4 regions of the Pseudomonas sp. DY-1 genome follow, and region 3 is predicted to be linked to each of the others. Evidence: predicted binding sites of a transcription regulator. Region 3 holds the regulator's gene; each other region holds the start of a gene.
What was found. Region 3 encodes FliA, which starts transcription of late flagellar genes. Its sites were predicted from a motif close to CTAAAGTTTNNNNNNNNNNNGCCGNTAA; they were not measured.
Positions count from the first base shown of each region.

Region 1 (2,190 bases), 2.5 Mb from region 3:
GCGCGGTGATGGTGCTGGAGGACTGGTTGACCGCGTCGGCAATGCGGTTCATGCCTTCAACCACCCCGAGGATCACCTTGCCGCCACTGCCGGCGAGGTCTTCCGACTGGGCGGAAATATTCTGCGCATTGCGCGCGTGTTCGGCGATCTGGCCGATGTTGGTGATCATCTGTTCCATGGCCGCGGCCATGCTGGTGGCACTGTCGGATTGCTCGCTGGCGCCATCCACGATGCTTTGCGAGGTTTTGCTGAGACGGTGCGCGGTGCCGCGCAGCTCCTCGCTTTCGCTACGGATGGTGGTGATCATCTGGCGCAGGTTGACTTGCATCTCGGCCAGCGCCCGCTGCAACTGGCCGGCCTCGTCGTCGCTGTCGATGCTGACCTGGGTGAGCAGGTTGCCCTGGGCGATGGCTCGCGCCACGCCGACGGTCTTCTCCAGCGGCCGTAGCACGGCGCGCATCAATTGACTGGTGACCACGCAGAGCAGGCCGATCACCAGCAGGATGCCGCCGACGAGCCAGGCGGCAGCACTGCTGACGGCAGCTTCGCCGTCGGCGCGGGTCTGGGCCGCGTGGGATTCGATCTTGCTGCTGAGGGCTTCGTTCTTCTCTTCCAGCTCGCCGAAACTGCGCTCGAAGGAGGGCAGTTCGGCACGGGCCGCCTGCGGATCGCGCAGGGCGAGATTGACGATCCGCTCGGCTTCGCCGATGTAGCTTTCCAGGGCAGGCTGGGATTCGGCGATTGCGGTGCGGATGTCCGCCGTGAGCGGCAGCTTGGCATTGTCGCCGAGCGTGCGGCGGAACCATTCACTGTGCTCGCGCAGGTCATTGCGCACCTGATCGGCGCCGGCCTGGTCACCCGGCTGCACCACCAGGGCGGCCAGAACGTCCGCGCGCAGGGCGTCATGCATCATGTCGCCCTCCAGATGATTGCGCAGTGCGCTGACGCTGAGCTGGTTCTCGGCCAGAGCGTCGGCCAGCTCGGTTTGTCCCCAGTAGCCGATGCCACCCAGGAGGGCGGCGGCCACGACGCTGATTGCCCCGGAGGCGACCATTTTCTGTCTTATTTTCATGTCCTGTACCCGCTGGATTGGCCCGATGCTGGCAAGGGTAGTCCAGCAACCAGTGGCGCTGGAGAGTTTATCGGCCGCTGTGCGAGCGTCATGAGAGAGGCGCGACTCAGTAAATTCCCTAGCGCTGCAGCATTCCCGCCCAACTGGATAAGGGAATCACCTGATCCTCATGCCAGATCCGCTGCCATAGCAGCTTCAGGCGCGCCAGGTCGCCCCGGCTCGTCGGCCAGCGCCGCGCTTGCGCCACCGGTTGCCAGCGGCCGTCGCGTTGCTCCGCGAGGATGAAGCGGAAAGGATGGAAACCGGTCATGCCCAGGCGGAGGTCGGTGACCACCAGCATCTGGTCGATCTGGTCGTAGCGCAGGATGCCGTGGGTAAACCAGGCCAGGCGTACGTGTTGTGGCGAATCCCGAAGGCGCCGGGCCAGGTCGGTGCCGCGGGGGATGCGCTCGAGCCTGGGCGGCTCATGGTCGAACCAGCTGACCAGCGCTTCGTGATAGTCCTCGCCGTCCAGCACGGTGACGCGCCAGAGCAGTGTGTTGAAGGGCGTCGGGGCGCTGAAGATGGCCTGCGGACGGATGCCTTCCCGTTCCAGCACCTCATGAACCCGCTGTTCGGCCATGAACTTGCCGCCCAGGCTTGAAAGCAGGTAGAGGCTCGACAGTGCCAGCGCCGCCACGGGCAGGCGTGGGGTGCGCTCGCGTAGTCCGAATAGCAGTCCACCGATCACCGCTGCGAAAAGGGGCAGGGTGTACAGCGGATCGATGATGAAGATGCTCGACCAGGCGATGGGTGGGGTCTGCATCGGCCAGAGCAGTTGGGTGCCATAGCTGGTGAAGGCGTCCAGCAAGGGATGGGTCACCAGCACCAGCCAGAGGGTGAGGAACAGGCGTTGGGTGGAATATCCCGGATTGGGGCGCCATCGTCGTACCAGCAAGGTCAGTAGTGCCGCCAGGGCACTGAGCACGAAGATGGAGTGGCTGAAGCCACGGTGGTAGGTCATCGCCGCCACCGCGTCCGTGTAGCGGATCACCACGTCCAGGTCCGGCAAGGTGCCGAGCATGGCGCCATAGAGCAGCGCCTTGCGCCCCTGCCAGCGTCCGAGCAGCGCGCCCTGG
Region 1 is NZ_CP032616.1:2,746,415-2,748,604, reverse strand. It holds gene D6Z43_RS12960 (methyl-accepting chemotaxis protein) at 1-1,072, opposite strand, end outside; gene D6Z43_RS12955 (metal-dependent hydrolase) at 1,191-2,190, opposite strand, start outside.
Region 1: the regulator FliA is predicted to act here: its motif matches at 1,140-1,167, upstream of D6Z43_RS12960 (methyl-accepting chemotaxis protein).

Region 2 (2,190 bases), 400 kb from region 3:
TCAAACCAATCAGGGCTGTGCAGTGGACCAGTCGATCAGCCCCAACTGCCAGGTCGCCAGGATCAACAGGCCGAAGCCGATGCGATACCAGGCGAACGCCGCGTAACTGTGGCTACCAATGAACTTCAGCAGACTGCGCACGGCGATCATGGCGAAGATGAACGACACCACGGAGCCCAGGGCGAACACCGGCAGGTCGCTCGGCTGGAACAGGTCGCGATACTTGTAGCCCGAGTAGACTGCCGCGCCGACCATGGTGGGCATGGCGAGGAAGAAGGAAAACTCGGTGGCCGCCTTGCGCGACAGACCGAAGAGCAGCCCGCCAATGATGGTCGCACCCGAGCGGGAGGTGCCCGGAACCAGCGCCAGGCACTGTGCGCAACCAACCTTGAGTGCATGCTTCCAGGTCATTTCATCTACGGATTCGGCCTCTACGCGATGCTGACGCTGCTCCGCCCAGAGAATGACCACGCCACCGACCACCAGGGCCGACGCAACGGTGATGGGGTTGAACAGGTAGTGGTGAATGATGTCGGAGAACGCCACCCCCAGGATCACTGCCGGGAAGAAGGCCACCAGCAGGTTGAGGGTGAAGCGCTGGGCGTTGCGCTGTGTGGGCAGGCCGACGACGACGTCGAAGATCTTGCGTCGATATTCCCAGACAACTGCGAGAATGGCTGCGAGCTGGATGATGATGTTGAAGGCGATCGCCCGTTCACCGGTGAATCCCAGCAGGTCCGCGACCACGATCTGGTGGCCGGTACTGGAGATCGGCAGGAACTCCGTCAGGCCCTCGACAATCCCCAGAATGATGGCCTGCAAGGCCGTCCACAAATCCATCGAAAATCTCCCCCGAGGCGCGCTCTTCTGGCGGCCTTTTCGTTACGTGCATGCAGTTGGCTGGTGGCGCAAATGTGCGGTTCGGCGATGAGACCGGGCACCGACGTGCGGGTTCCGGGGACGAACGAGCCTTCAGCTTTGCCCCGAAGCGCCGAAATGCTAACAGAGAGCCCATTGGAAATCGCGGCTAAAGGCTGATTGAAATCAGCCACGCGGACTGCTCTGCTTCAGGCACGTAACCAATAACAAGAAACCAGGAGTTCCCGCCCCATGCACAGCTTGCGCAACCTGCCGATCAGCCGCCGTCTCTGGCTGATCCTCATCGTCGCGGTATTCATGCTGGTCACCCTTGGCGTGCTGATGCTGCAGCAGATCTACGACGACCTCTACCAGGGTAAGGAGCAGAAGACCCGCCATGTGGTCGAGACCGCAGTGGGCGTGCTGCAGTACTACCAGTCCCAGGAAGCCGCAGGCACCCTGCCCCGCGAAGAAGCGCAGAAGCAAGCGATGCAGGCAGTCCGCGTCCTGCGTTACGACAAGGGCGACTACTTCTGGATCAACGATCTGACGCCGCGCATGATCATGCACCCAACCAACGCCAAACTGGAGGGCCAGGATCTCTCCGGCTACAAGGACCCGGACGGCAAGGCGCTGTTCAATGAAATGGCGCGCGTTGCCAAGGCTCAGGGCGCAGGCTTCGTCGAGTACCGCTGGCCCAAACCGGGTGCGAGCGACCCGGTGCCGAAGGTTTCCTACGTCCAGTTGTTCGCCCCCTGGGGCTGGGTAATCGGCTCGGGCATCTACATCGACGACATGCAGGTGGAGTTCCGTGATCAGGCCATGCGCGCCTCATTGGTGGGATTGGCCATTGCCATCGTGATGGCGCTGCTGGTCATCGTCATCGCGCGCAGCATCACCCGTCCGCTGGACGAAGTGGTTTCCGCGATGGCCAACATTGCCAGCGGCGAGGGCGACCTCACCAGCAGCCTGGATACCCAAGGCCGCGACGAGATCACGGCCCTGGGCGGTCACTTCAATGCCTTTACAGGAAAACTGCGAGGCGTGATCCGCCAGTCCCTGGACGCCGCAAACGCCCTCGACCAGGCCGCGAGCAGCCTCGACGGCATTGCCAGCAACGGGCTGCGCCAGAGCGAGCAGCAATCGCTGCAAATGGAGCAAGTGGCCACCGCCATCAACGAAGTCACCTACGGCGTGCAGGACGTGGCGAAGAACGCCGAGCATGCGGCCAGTGAAGTGCTTCACGCCGAAGAGCAGGCGCGCCAGGGCCATGACAACATCGACAGCAGCCTGCGACAGATCGACCAACTCTCCACCACCATCACCAAGGCG
Region 2 is NZ_CP032616.1:671,232-673,421, reverse strand. It holds gene D6Z43_RS03420 (undecaprenyl-diphosphate phosphatase) at 10-840, opposite strand; gene D6Z43_RS03415 (methyl-accepting chemotaxis protein) at 1,111-2,190, shown strand, end outside.
Region 2: the regulator FliA is predicted to act here: its motif matches at 971-998, upstream of D6Z43_RS03415 (methyl-accepting chemotaxis protein).

Region 3 (2,190 bases):
CCGCGCACGGACTTTCAGGGTCGACTCGAAGTCTCCCAGCAGGTGTTCTTTCTGGTCCATGGTGCCCTCGCGGCTGACATTCAGCCGTTGACCCGCTCGAAGATCTTCTCGATTTTTTCTTTCAGGACCTGGGCAGTGAAAGGCTTGACCACATAGCCGTTCACACCGGCCTGAGCCGCTTCGATGATCTGGTCGCGCTTGGCCTCGGCAGTCACCATCAGGACCGGCAGGTGCTTAAGGCGCTCATCGGCGCGTACCGCGCGCAGCAGATCGATACCGGTCATGCCAGGCATGTTCCAGTCGGTCACGAGGAAGTCGAAGTTTCCGCTGTGCAGCATCGGCAGGGCGGTGGTGCCGTCGTCCGCTTCGGCGGTATTGGTGAATCCCAAGTCGCGCAAGAGGTTCTTGATGATGCGTCTCATCGTCGAGAAATCATCAACGATGAGGATTTTCATGTTCTTGTCCAAGTCGACCTCCGTACAGTCTCAAACGCCCCTCTTGCCGGGGACGCCATTCAAATCCGAAAGCGGTGTACCGCTCAGCGCGCGCGCCATTCGCCCAGCCGTGCGCGCAGACGTGCCGCGCACTGGCTATGCAACTGGCTGACTCGCGACTCGCTGACCCCCAGCACTTCACCGATTTCCTTCAAGTTCAGTTCTTCGTCGTAATACAGCGCCAGCACCAGGCGCTCACGCTCCGGCAGGTTCGCGATGGCATCAGCCAGCGCGGCCTGGAAACGATCTTCTTCCAGATCATGGGAAGGCGAGAATTGGGTGACACCGGCGTCCTCGTGCACGCCGCCCTGCTCGCCGTCCTGCAACAGGTCGTCGAAGCTGAACAGGCGGCTGCCCAAGGTGTCGCTCAGGATGCCGTAGTAGTCTTCGAGACTCAATCCAAGTTCGGCAGCAACTTCCTGATCTTTAGCGTCACGGCCAGTTCTGGCCTCGATGGTGCGGATCGCATCACTCACCATGCGCGTATTGCGATGCACCGAGCGCGGCGCCCAGTCGCCCTTGCGGACTTCGTCGAGCATGGCCCCGCGGATGCGGATGCCGGCGTAGGTTTCGAAGCTGGCGCCCTTGCTACCGTCGTATTTCTTCGAGGCCTCGAGCAACCCGATCATCCCGGACTGCATCAAGTCTTCCACCTGAACGCTGGCCGGCAGGCGCGCGAGCAGGTGATAGGCGATGCGCTTGACCAGGGGGGCATAGCGCTCGATCAACTGATGTTGCGAATCCCTTGCCTGTGCCTTGCCGTACATACGCAGCCCCGTGGCGGGTGTCATACAGGGGTTTCCGCAGACGGCTGCCGGACCAGCCGCTCGACGAAGAACTCCAGGTGGCCCCGCGGATTGGCCGGTAGCGGCCAGCTGTCGACCTTCTGCGCGATGGCCTTGAAGGCCAGGGAGCACTTCGAACGCGGGAAGGCTTCATAGACCGCGCGCTGCTTCTGCACGGCCTTGCGCACCGACTCGTCGTAGGGCACGGCACCCACGTACTGCAGGGCGACGTCGAGGAAACGGTCGGTAACCTTGGTCAGTTTGGCGAACAGGTTGCGCCCTTCCTGCGGGCTGTGGGCCATGTTGGCCAGCACGCGGAAGCGGTTCATGCCGTAATCGCGGTTGAGCAGCTTGATCAGCGCGTAGGCGTCGGTGATGGAAGTCGGTTCGTCGCAGACGACCACTATCACTTCCTGCGCTGCCCGGACGAAGCTGACCACGGAATCGCCGATGCCGGCGGCGGTGTCGATCACCAGCACATCGAGGTTGTCGCTGATTTCACTGAATGCCTGGATCAGGCCGGCGTGCTGCATGGGCGAAAGCTGCACCATGCTCTGGGTGCCGGAGGCGGCCGGGACGATACGAATGCCCCCCGGTCCCTGCAACAGCACGTCGCGCAGGTCGCATTCGCCATTGATCACATCGGCCAGGGTGCGCTTGGCGGTGAGGCCGAGCAGGACGTCGACGTTGGCCAGGCCGAGGTCGGCGTCCAGCAACATGACGCGACGGCCAAGATCAGCCAGGGCCAGCGAGAGGTTCACGGACACGTTGGTCTTGCCGACGCCGCCCTTGCCGCCGGTCACCGCGATCACCTGTACGGGATGCATACTACCCATTTCAAATACCTTGCCTTAGGGGCCAGTTGGCGGTCCAGCACCGCCCCCCGAGGAGGCGGTTCACAATTCTTCAAC
Region 3 is NZ_CP032616.1:274,491-276,680, reverse strand. It holds gene D6Z43_RS01520 (protein phosphatase CheZ) at 1-60, opposite strand, end outside; gene D6Z43_RS01515 (chemotaxis response regulator CheY) at 81-455, opposite strand; gene fliA (RNA polymerase sigma factor FliA) at 539-1,285, opposite strand; gene fleN (flagellar synthesis regulator FleN) at 1,282-2,115, opposite strand; gene flhF (flagellar biosynthesis protein FlhF) at 2,186-2,190, opposite strand, start outside.

Region 4 (2,190 bases), 1.4 Mb from region 3:
TGCAGGCGTCCGCTCTGCGCTGAGTGTTGGTGGACCTGCTGTTGCAGTTCGTCGAGGGGCATCTTCATGAATAGGCCGGTGAGACGCTGCCAGCGCAGGCTGTGCCCGTCGCCCCAGCCAGCATGGGCGGAAATCGCCAGGCCGTTGGCCAGCAGCACGGAGTTGCCCGGCTGGGTCAGCCAACGAGCCAGGGCGGGATTGCCGTCCAGCTGTTGCTGCTGGTGCAGTGGGTGCTCGTTGTCGCGGGCGATGTGCAAGGCCTGAACCAGCAAGCGGCGATCGTCGCTCAGCAGGCGATAGCCCTGGACGATCCAGTCGGGCAGTCTCCAGTGCGTGGCCAGGCCATGGCAGAGGCGGAGCAGTGGCACGCCGAGCAGTTCGCGCTCGACTTTGATGGCCGGCTCGCCTTCGCCCAGCACGCGTCTTTCCCAGATGTCGAAGAGCTCAGGGTGGCTGGCCAGCAACGGCCACAGGGGAGAAAGGAACAGCAGGCTGCACCAGTGGATTTCCTGCCAGAGACGGGCCAGGCGGGCGGCGAACAGGCCGTTCGCCTGCTGGGCGGCATGCTGGCTGATCAGTTGCAGCTGACGCAGACCGTGGGGAATTTCATCCTCAGGTACAGCTGGCAAGCGATTGAGCAGCACTTCCGCACGCTTCAGGCCGAGGCGGCTCAGGGCCACTTCCAGGCTTTCCGCAGGGCTGCTCAGCATACTGCCGCTGGCGTTGGCCTCGCGCAGCAGGCTGAGGGCCAGGGCGGGGCTGTCCTGGGTGAGGTCGGAGATGTCGCGCAGGGAGCGGCGGTTGTCCCCCAGGGCCCGGCGAACTTTCTCATGGGCGGCAGCGGGAACGGGCAGGCGCACCCCGTCGAGGTGCTTGATCCAGCCTTCGAGGCTGCGTGGCATGGGCTTTGCGGTTGACATAGGGGGCCGCCAATCTGGCTTTTCGCCTGAACAGGCTATAGTCTGGCGCATATTTTCCGATAATTAGAAGGGTCTCTTTTCATAACCCTTTCTACTGACTCTTCAAGCTTCCTTCCTATGGCAAAAATCATCGGCATCATCGTCGTATTCGCCAGTGTGCTCGGTGGATACCTCCTGTCACACGGCAAACTCGCCGCACTGATCCAGCCTTTCGAGGTAATGATCATCGGCGGTGCTGCGTTGGGCGCCTTCCTGCAGGCCAACCCTGGCAGCACGACAATGATCGTGTTCAAGAAGTCGCTGAAGATGTTCGGCACGCGCTTCACTCACGGTTTCTACCTCGAGGTGCTGCGCCTGCTCTACGAAATCCTCAACAAGAGCCGTCGCGAGGGGATGATGGCCATCGAGGCCGATATCGAAGACGCGGCCGCCAGTCCGATCTTCAGCAAGTATCCCGGTATCCTCAAGGATGAGCGGATGACTGCCTACATCTGCGACTACCTGCGCATCATGTCCTCCGGCAACATGGCGCCTCATGAGCTGGAAGGCCTGTTCGACATGGAGCTGGCCAGTTTGAAGGAAGAGCTGGAACACCCGGCTCACGCGGTCAACCGCATTGCCGATGGCCTGCCGGGCTTCGGTATCGTAGCGGCGGTACTCGGCATCGTGGTGACCATGGCCATGCTGGGCGAGGCCGAGCAGGCAGCCCTTGGCCAGCACGTGGGCGCGGCGCTGGTAGGTACCTTCCTTGGTATTCTCGCGGCTTACGGCTTCTTCGGACCGCTGGCGGTGTCCCTGGAGCATGACGCTCGCGAGGAATTGAACGTGTTCGAGTCCATCAAGGCCTGCCTGGTCGCCTCGGCCTCCGGCATGCCGCCGTCCCTGGCGGTGGAATTCGGCCGCAAGACCTTGTTCCCGGCTCACCGCCCGAGCTTCAGCGAGCTGGAGCAGGCCGTACGTGGCAGCTGAAGGCTGAGTCATGGAGAACAATCAGCCGATCATCGTCAAGCGCGTCAAGCGCTACGCTGCCGGGCACCACGGCGGCGCATGGAAGATCGCCTTCGCCGACTTCGCCACCGCGATGATGGCCTTCTTCCTGGTGCTATGGCTGATGTCTTCGGCGACTCCGGAACAGAAGAAAGCCATTTCCGGCTACTTCAAGGACCCTATCGGCTTCTCAGAGAGCGCCAGCCCCTATGTCATCGACCTGGGCGGGACGCCGACGCCTGCACCTGATCGCACGCTCAATCCTGAACTGAAGGACGCTCCG
Region 4 is NZ_CP032616.1:4,782,884-4,785,073, forward strand. It holds gene D6Z43_RS22455 (HDOD domain-containing protein) at 1-920, opposite strand, end outside; gene motA (flagellar motor stator protein MotA) at 1,038-1,889, shown strand; gene motB (flagellar motor protein MotB) at 1,900-2,190, shown strand, end outside.
Region 4: the regulator FliA is predicted to act here: its motif matches at 956-983, upstream of motA (flagellar motor stator protein MotA).